2 regions of the Lacticaseibacillus huelsenbergensis genome follow, and region 1 is predicted to be linked to the other one. Evidence: riboswitches for the same ligand, from Rfam matches in the RefSeq annotation. Region 1 holds a riboswitch; the other holds the start of a gene.
The links. Region 1 has a riboswitch for lysine ahead of lysA (diaminopimelate decarboxylase). Riboswitches for the same ligand answer to the same signal wherever they lie in the genome.

Region 1 (4,697 bases):
TGTCGATCATCCAGAATAATCGTCAGATCGTCAATCCCGCTTGGCATATGCTCGTAGCTGATGCCGTGTCGCTCCAAAACCTGCAGCAACTTCAGTGTAAAACCGACTTCCTTATTCAATAGATAACGATGCAGGTAAATGGCGCCGAAGTGTTGCGAACTCACGATGCCGGTAATGGCGTGCTTCGGAACAAAATGCTGTTCGGGAACAATCATGGTCCCAGGAGCATCGGGATGATTAGTGTTCTTCAAATTAATGGGAATCTGTCCCGCAATGGCTGGCAAAATTGCTTCATCATGAAAAACGCCAAACCCACCATATGAAAGCTCCCGCATTTCCCGATAAGTCATTTCCTGAATCATCTGGGGATTTGCCACCACACGCGGATCAGCTGCGGCAACCCCATCCACATCGGTAAAGTTTTCATATAAGTCGGCGTGAAAACCGTTGGCGAGAATGGCTCCGGTGATATCGGAACCGCCGCGCGAAAAAGTGGCAACGGCACCTTTACTGGTATACCCATAGAACCCAGGCACCACCAGCACACCCAGCGGTCGACTAAAAGTTTCCAAATGCGTGTAAGTTTCACGTGAAACTTCCGCATCATTCGGATCATCGGTCACCACGATGCCCAAGTCTTTCGGCTCGCCATAAGTAGCTTCAATACCTTCATGATTCAAAACGGCGGTCATCAGAAACGCATTCAACTTTTCGCCGCGAGCCTTGAATCCGGCCAGAAGATAATCGCGATTGGCAAATGCCTTTTTCGGTAATTGGTATAGTTCTTTTCTGATTTGCTGCATGACTTGGGGATCAAGTCCGAAATCATCGGCGATTGCGTGATAACGCGCAACAATTTCGGTAACGACTGCAGTTGCATTTTCATGGCGCAAGACCGCTTGGGCATACTGAATCAACAAGTCTGTCACTTTAACGTCACCGGGATGCCGTTTACCAGGCGCGCTAGTCACCATCACCTGCCGCGCAGGATTTGCTTTCATGATTGCCACAACTTTGGCAAACTGCGACCCATTTGCTAATGATGACCCGCCAAACTTTACGACCCGCACGATAAACTGCCTCCCTAATGGGTTCTCTATCGCAAGCAACTCGCAGCTATTCGCTCACAGACATCGCGTTTCGCCAACTCGTTTCTGCAAATGAGAACTCTGTCATTTTATTTTGTACTTTAGCAGACTCTCGCAGAAACACAACCCCCAGCGGCGGCGGAAAATCGGCATGTTCTACCGGCATTGCATAGAAACAAAGTGTTGAAATTTGTTTCTAATTTTTTTGCTCAAACAGGTGGCGAGTGAGTTTTGGGTATCAGGTGACGAAAAGTTAGTTGGTGCAGGAACGTGCCTGTATGTAAAGAGTTTGAGCGCAATGGCTAACGCTCACTGGTTTTCTCTGCTGCTCTCGTTAACGCGTTCACTGGGCCAGAAACCTGCGTGTAAGGACCTCAGGCGCAATGGCCAAGTTCGGGCCATCACGCCTGAGGCCACTTACACTCCGGTTTCTAACCGGCCCAGTTCACGCTCTTGACGCTTTCGTTTTTTTATTATAGTCTGGTGATAAACAGATAGAGGTTGCAACCAACATGAGTATCCGAATCGAGCGAGATCCTTCGCGGTGACGTTTGGTGAAAGGGGCGGTTGCCGAAATGGGGGCGCCGGGATCGGCAAGCCTGTTGGGCCAGGGTTGAATAAATCCTGTACTGTCGCTTAGAAACCTAAGCGGGGCGCTATCATTCAAGTAGATTGCAAGTTGGGATCTTTTTGTTTGACGCGTGGCCAAACAAAAGGATCCCTTTTCGTTTGCCATTGCCCTGCCGTAACGCGTTCACTGGGCCAGAAACCGGCCCAGTGAACGCTCAAGGAGGATGCCTGATATGAATTTTGCTACAAATCAAGAAGGTCAATTAACCATCGGCGGCGTTGCGGCCAGTCAGCTGGCGCACACGTTTCAAACGCCGCTTTACGTGTATGATGTCGAAGCGATTCGCCACCAGATTCGCGCGTTTAAACAAGTTTTTGAGGCTGCCAACGTCCGTTATGCTGTCAGTTATGCTTCCAAGGCGTTTGCGACCATTGCGATGTACGATATCGCGAAGGCTGAAGACATTCACGTCGATGTGGTTTCCGGCGGAGAATTGTACACGGCTAAGGCCGCCGATTTTCCCATGGCAAAAGTCAGCTTTCATGGCAATAACAAAAGCAAAGCTGAGCTGCAACAAGCACTGGATGCCGGCGTCGGCACGATCATCGTGGACAATTTTCATGAATTGGATCTGCTTGATGAGCTCTTGAACGCAGCAGTTGGCCAACAAGATGTTTTGATTCGGGTCGCTCCTGGGATTAGTGCCCACACCCATGCTTATGATCAAACTGGTCAAACCGATAGTAAATTCGGCTTTGATCTTGAAAGCGGACAGGCAGATGAAGCAGCCAAGCAGATTTTAGCCGACGAACATCTGAATCTGCTCGGCATCCACGCCCATATCGGTTCGCAGATTTTTGAAGTAGCCGGATTTGAAGCCGTCACCCAAAAGCTGCTGGCTGTCCTTGACAATTGGCACCGGCAATTCGGTTTCACCCCGCAAGTGCTCAATGTCGGCGGTGGTTTCGGGATTGCTTACACCAGTCAGGATGATCCGTTGCCGCCAGAAGCGTTTGTCAAAGCCATTCTGAGCACCCTCAAGACGCAAAGCAGCCAGCTTGATTGGCAGCTTCCGGCAGTCTGGATTGAACCGGGGCGGTCGATTGTCGGCCCCGCCGGCTACAGCCTTTACACGGTCGGCAGCCGTAAAGACGTACCTGGGCTGCGGCCATATGTTGCAGTTGACGGCGGCATGGGCGACAACATTCGGCCCGCCCTTTATCAGGCGCAATACACTGCGGTGGTTGCCGATCACCCGACCGCCAAGCCAACCGAGCATGTCCATCTCGTCGGCAAGTACTGCGAATCCGGGGATATTTTAATCGACGATGCCCCATTGCCCGCCACGCAGCCAGGTGATGTCGTTGCCGTTTTCGACACCGGCGCTTATGGCTACTCCATGGCATCCAACTACAACCGCAACCCGCGGCCGGCCGTCGTTTTCGTTGAAAATGGCCAAGCTCAGCTGGTCGTCACGCGCGAAACTTACGCTGACTTGATTCAGCACGATCACCACTACGCCGCACCGAGCTCGTCAGCACCCGCAACCACCGCCAACAACGCTACTACCGCAACCAAATAGGAGGCCATCATGGCACAATTAGACACCCAAAAGATCATTTCAACCATTGCCAACAGTCAGAAAACAACACCCGTTAAGGTCTATCTCAAAGGCGAGTTAGCTGATTTGCACTTTCCAAAAAGTGTTCACGCATTCGTTGGGGAGCACACCGGAACGGTCATCGGCGACTGGGCGATTATCCAGCCAATTCTGAAAAAGGCCAAGCTTGATGATTACTATGTCGAAGCCGCGGGCCGCAACACCGGCGTTCCTTTGCTGGATATCAAAGCGGAAAATGCCCGGATCGAACCCGGCGCCATCATCCGCGACCAGGTTCTGATCGGCAACAATGCGGTGATCATGATGGGCGCCATTATCAATATCGGCGCTGAAATCGGCGATGGCACCATGATCGACATGGGTGCGGTGCTGGGCGGTCGAGCGATTGTCGGCAAGCATTGCCATATTGGTGCCGGTACCGTTTTGGCCGGCGTGGTAGAACCGCCGTCAGCGAAGCCTGTCACAATCGGTGATCACGTCATGATCGGCGCCAATGCCGTGGTTCTTGAAGGTGTGTCGGTCGGCGAAGGTGCAGTTATCGCCGCCGGGGCCGTCGTCATTAACGATGTGCCGGCACACACGGTGGTTGCTGGCGTTCCCGCCAAAGTCATCAAGCAGGTTAACGATCAAACCGAAGCCAAAACCGTCCTGCTCGACGAACTCAGAAAGCTGTGACCTTTAATGAAGGAAGCTGAATTGATTGCCATTCGCCGCCAGCTCCATCAAATCCCCGAGCTAGCCTTGCAGGAAAAAGAAACGCATGCCTTCCTACTTAAAACGGTGCAAAGTTTTCCGCAAACCCACCTCACCATTCGGACACTGCCTAAATTGCCGACTGCCTTACTGGTCAAAGTTCACGGACAAAACCCGCAGCGAACCATCGGCTACCGGACCGACATTGACGCTTTGCCGGTAACGGAACAAACCGGCTTACCGTTTAGCTCGCAGCATCCCGGCATCGCCCATGCTTGCGGCCATGACATCCACATGACAGTCGCGCTAGGAATTCTGGATTATTTTGCCCATCACCAGCCAAAAGATAATTTGATTTTCTTCTTTCAACCGGCCGAAGAAAGCAAAAATGGCGGTAAATTGGCCTACGACATGGGCACTTTCACCGGTGATTGGCACATCGACGAGTTTTATGGGCTGCATGATCGCCCCGACTTGCCGGCTGGTACTATTAGCACGCGGCTTGGCACCCTTTTTGCCGGGACAACTGAAATCAATGTCGATCTCATCGGGAAAAGCGGCCACGCAGCCTTGCCGCAAAATGCCAACGATATGATCGTAACCGCCGCCAGTTTTATCAACCAGATTCAAACCGTCGTCGCCCGTAACGTCAGCCCCACCGACAGCGCGGTCATCACGTTTGGCCTGATGCGCGCCGGGACGATCCGCAATGTGATTGCCGGAC
Region 2 (4,697 bases), 1.3 Mb from region 1:
ATTTAGTCGACTTTTTCAATCCCCGCGCGCTGAATTACACCAAAACCAATCTTTATCAAGGACTCGAGGAATTTATTGCCACCCTGCCTGATACGCCTGCATATCGGCATTTTCTTGGTCAGCAGCATCTATTCTTACGGACACTTTACTATTTGTTGACACCTTATCTGCGCTACTTCGCCGAAACGCCTACCGTACGGGTCAGATTGGCCTATCTTGATCATAATTTGCTGAACCGGCGCCTCGTCAATTTCCTATCCGATCTGCCAATGGTCCACTTATTGCCAGAACGTGCCGTTTTCAAAACAGCGGACCTCGTCATTACCAGCGTCGATAATGAGCAGGCCATCAAAGCCGCTGCGCCTGCCGGTTTTCACGGGCACATCATTTTGGACAGCCGAAGACAGCGATGACGCCATCTTCCAACTGTATTTGTTGATTCGCCGCTTGTACCTAAAGAAAACCGACGCCTCGTTATCAGCCCAAAATGTCGATCCCCCTTCGTAGGCTCCCGTCGTTCGAATAAATTTTGACAGTTAACCATCAAAAAACGGCTCTAAAACGCAGCAATTTGCGTTTTAGAGCCGTTTTAGTTTAGCGAGAATTCATAACTATGGCGAGAAAAGCTGCAGTCAGAAAGCCAATCAGGTAACCCGTTAATTACGCTCACTTGGTCGCCTGATGCTCGCGGTGAGGTGAAAGATCGACTTTTTCTAGCGGAATCAGTTTGGTCTTATGCTTCACCTTGTACCAAACAAATAAAACGATAAAAAGTGGAATCGACATGTAGGAAATCAGTAGGCGTCCCCATGCAAAATGTTGCACCGCTTGCAAATCCTGACCCACAATCACAATTAAGCTCATGATAATCGCCAAAATCGGGCCAACCGGGAACCATTTTGCATGATATTTTAACTCATGAACATCATGCCCTTGCTTCACAAACGCACGGCGGAAGCGAAAATGCGACACCGCAATCCCAAGCCACGCTAGGAATCCGGTCAGACCGGATGCGGCGACCAACAGTTGGTAAACATGGGGTCCCATGATGCTGGTTAAAAATGTCAAACCACCGACCAGCGTCGTCAGTAGTAAGGCTGCAATCGGAATACCGCGCGTATTCGTTTTTTGAAAAACGCGTGGCGCAAATCCGGATCCGCCCATGGCCCACAACATTCGGGTTGAAGCATACATGCCGGAATTGGCAGACGATAAAACCGATGTCAGAATCACGGCGTTCATCACGCTGGCCGCTCCGGCGAGGCCAATTCGATCAAAAACCAGCGTAAACGGAGAAATTGCCACTTGATCAACACTGGCGCCTAACAGGTTCGGACTGGTATAAGGAATGATGGCGGCAATGACAGCGATAGACAAAATATAGAACAATAAGATCCGCCAAAACACCTGCTTAATCGCCTTGGGAATGCTGGTTTCCGGGGTGGCACTTTCGCCCGCCGTAATTCCGATTAGCTCGGTACCTTGAAAAGAAAACCCTGCAACCACGAAAACCGCTAATGTTGCCGGTAACCCACCAACAAACGGCGCCGCCCCGGTCGTATAATTTTTAAAGCCGATGGGACCGTGTCCGCCCATGATCCCCAGAATGGTCAACAAACCTACGACCAGAAAGACCAGGACAGTGATCACTTTGATTAATGACAGCCAATATTCGGTTTCGCCAAACGACTTAACGGAAATAATGTTAATCGTAAAAATGAGCGCCAAAAAGCCCAGCGAAAACAGCCAGCCCGGCACATCCGGCAACCAGAAGTGCATCACAATGGCCGTTGTTGAAACATCGACGGCAACGGTGATCGCCCAGTTAAACCAGTAGTTCCAACCTAAGGCAAAGCCAAACGCCGGATCAACAAACCGGCTGGCGTACTCTGAAAAGGAACCGGATACCGGCACATAGGTGGCCATTTCGCCTAAACTGGTCATCAGAAAGAACACCATTAACCCGATACCAATATATGCCGCGATAGCGCCGCCCGGGCCGGCAGTTGCAATCGCGCTGCCGCTGGCGACAAAAAGTCCGGTGCCAATACTGCCGCCGAGAGCAATCATTGAAAGATGCCGGGTTTTGAGTTCTCGCTTTACCTGATTCGTTGCTGACTTTGCCACAAATGTACTCCTTTGCTGAATGGGTGAGATGTTAAACGTTGGGTTTGTTACGGTTACAGGGCGTTTAAGCACCAAAAAAACCGGTGGGTGTCAGTAACTAACCCATCGGCTTATTCTACTTCTCGTCATGAATAAACGTGATCCGATTTGTTAGCGCCCCGCGATAGTCGCGACAGTCCAGCAGATGTTATCCACTGACCCAACACCGCCTTACTGAACTAAGCCGGCATTTCGGCACCTTTCCCTTTAACAACTGCGCATCTGGCGTTCAGGCCATTGCAGTTGCGACTGATGAGCGGTGCGACCTCTAATCTTGATTATGGTTCACGTTATCATGTCTTGTTTCTAACGGCAACCGGCTCTCACCCGGTTTTAACTCAATTTTCAGCTTTGCGGATGTCATCGACTAAACTAGCCGTGTCAAAGTGCTGCTTTAAGAACGGTTCGTCATCGGTTGGCAAGTGTAACTGAAAGTCGCTAAACTTTTGTAAAAATAATTCGCCACTGTCGAGCTCAAATCCGAGAATGTGCCCGCCCATGTGATGATCAGCCGACAAAAAGTGCAAATGGAAACCCGGCGATACCGCACCGGCATAAAGATCCGGTGAAAAGTACCCGATCAGCGTGCCTTTGACGTTATCGGCATGGAATTCTTTTTGGCCCGAAGCCGTCTCTGTCAACGTCGGGTAAGGAGGTTGTTGCGGCAACACAGCGCGCGTGTGCATTTGCGTGAAGGTCCCTTCGACCCTAACTGCCGCAAAAAGATTGCTCGTTTGTAACCGATCAAGAACCGCTTTCTGAAACCCGGTCAGATCCAACCCCTGAAGCTTCCCGGCCGAAACATCGTCTTGATAATGAACATTCGCAAACGGCACTTTCTCATCCGCTGCAACTTCACGAACAGTCCCCTGTGCATTCACCTGATAAACTTTGCCGGCTTGAATAATCAACTCGCCATCAAGGCCGGTCAACGTGCCAATACCAGTGTCACCGTGTTGCAACAACGCTTCAATTGTCTGCGTTCCGGCAAACAAACCAGGCACTAACATTGCCAGTGTCCCATGTTGATACAATCGATCCGTTTCCAAAAAGAAGTCCCTCCTTTTGCGCAGGGTTGGGCCTGCAGCCGCCCAGAATCAACCTGCCGCCAACGATTAATAAATCTGGTCAGGCAGCATTGCCGCGCCGAGTTCCGCATTGTCGGAATAATCGACCGGAATGTCAACCAGCACTGGCCCTTTAGTCGCAAACGCTTCATCAAGCACCTTGCCAAGTTCACTCGGTTTATTGACCCGCAGACCCTTGGCACCAAAAGCTTCTGCATACTTCACAAAATCAACCGGACCAAAGTCGACACCTGCTGCCCGACCATATTTCATCTCTTCTTGGAATTTTACCATATCATAATGGCCATCGTTCCAAATAATATGAACCAAATCAGCCTTCAAACGAACGGCTGTTTCTAGCTCTTGCCCCGAGAAAAGGAAGCCGCCATCGCCTGACACTGAAACTGCTTTTTTGCCCGGACGTACCAAAGTCGCCGCAATCGCCCAAGGTAAAGCAACCCCTAGCGTCTGCATCCCATTGGAAAACAGCAAGTGGCGCGGTTCGTAACTCCGAAAATGGCGGGCCATCCAGATATAGTGACTGCCGACGTCCACAGCAACTGTCATATCGTCAGTCACGCGTTTTTGCAATGCGGCCACAATACTGAGCGGGTGTAAGACTTTTTGATCTGAGAGGGCTGGCGGAACATCACTTTCCTGTAATTTGGCCTGTAACTCTGTGAGATACTGCTTGCTTTCAGGCGCAACCTGATAACCCCGCAGTAACGGGACTAAAATATCGAGTGTCTGGGAAATATCACCAATCAGCTCTGTTTCTGGCTGGAAGTTATGATCGATTTCCGCTGGCACATCGTCAATGACGATGATGCGCGACTTGCCATCCGCGTTCCAGTTACGTGGTTCGTATTCAACCGGATCATAGCCGATCGCAATGACAAGATCGCTGTGTTGCAATAACATATCCCCCGGTTGGTTGCGGAACAAACCCACCCGGCCAAAGAAATTGTCGATTTGGCGGTGAGAGATAATACCTGCACCTTGGAAGGTTTCAACAACCGGCAACTCGGTGACTGACAACAACTCGCGAATCTCTTCGGTTACGTCGCTTGATGACGCGCGCATTCCCAAAAGTAAGACAGGCAGCGATGCCTCTTTAATGGCATGCGCCAGGTAAGTCATATCACTAGGACTCGCCGGCCCTAACTTTGGCGCCACCAGCGGCTTAATCGGTTCCGAGTTCACCGGTGAATCAGTGACGTCTTGAGGAATCGACACGAAGCTTGCCCCTTGCTTGCCGGATTCCGCGGCTTGATAAGCATTGGCAATGATTTCACTAACATTGTCCGGATCCTGCACTTCAGCGGCATATTTGGTAATCGGCGCAAAAAGATCGGCGTTACGCATGCTTTGGTGGGAACTACGCAACAGATCCGCCCGCTTTACCTGACCAGACAAAGCCAAAACCGGATCACCTTCAGCGGTTGCGGTCACCAGGCCAGTTGC

Region 2: another riboswitch for lysine. It lies ahead of LHUE1_RS00045 (amino acid permease); the one in region 1 lies ahead of lysA (diaminopimelate decarboxylase).

What each region holds. Positions count from the first base shown of each region.
Region 1 is NZ_CP120687.1:1,317,700-1,322,396, reverse strand. Features, by position in the region: gene LHUE1_RS05915 (aspartate kinase) at 1-1,070, opposite strand, end outside; lysine riboswitch at 1,576-1,755, shown strand; gene lysA (diaminopimelate decarboxylase) at 1,892-3,241, shown strand; gene dapD (2,3,4,5-tetrahydropyridine-2,6-dicarboxylate N-acetyltransferase) at 3,251-3,955, shown strand; gene LHUE1_RS05900 (N-acetyldiaminopimelate deacetylase) at 3,962-4,697, shown strand, end outside.
Region 2 is NZ_CP120687.1:10,174-14,870, forward strand. Features, by position in the region: partial or broken gene LHUE1_RS00040 (helix-turn-helix domain-containing protein) at 1-507, shown strand, start outside; gene LHUE1_RS00045 (amino acid permease) at 667-2,127, opposite strand; lysine riboswitch at 2,271-2,445, opposite strand; gene budA (acetolactate decarboxylase) at 2,505-3,215, opposite strand; gene alsS (acetolactate synthase AlsS) at 3,282-4,697, opposite strand, start outside.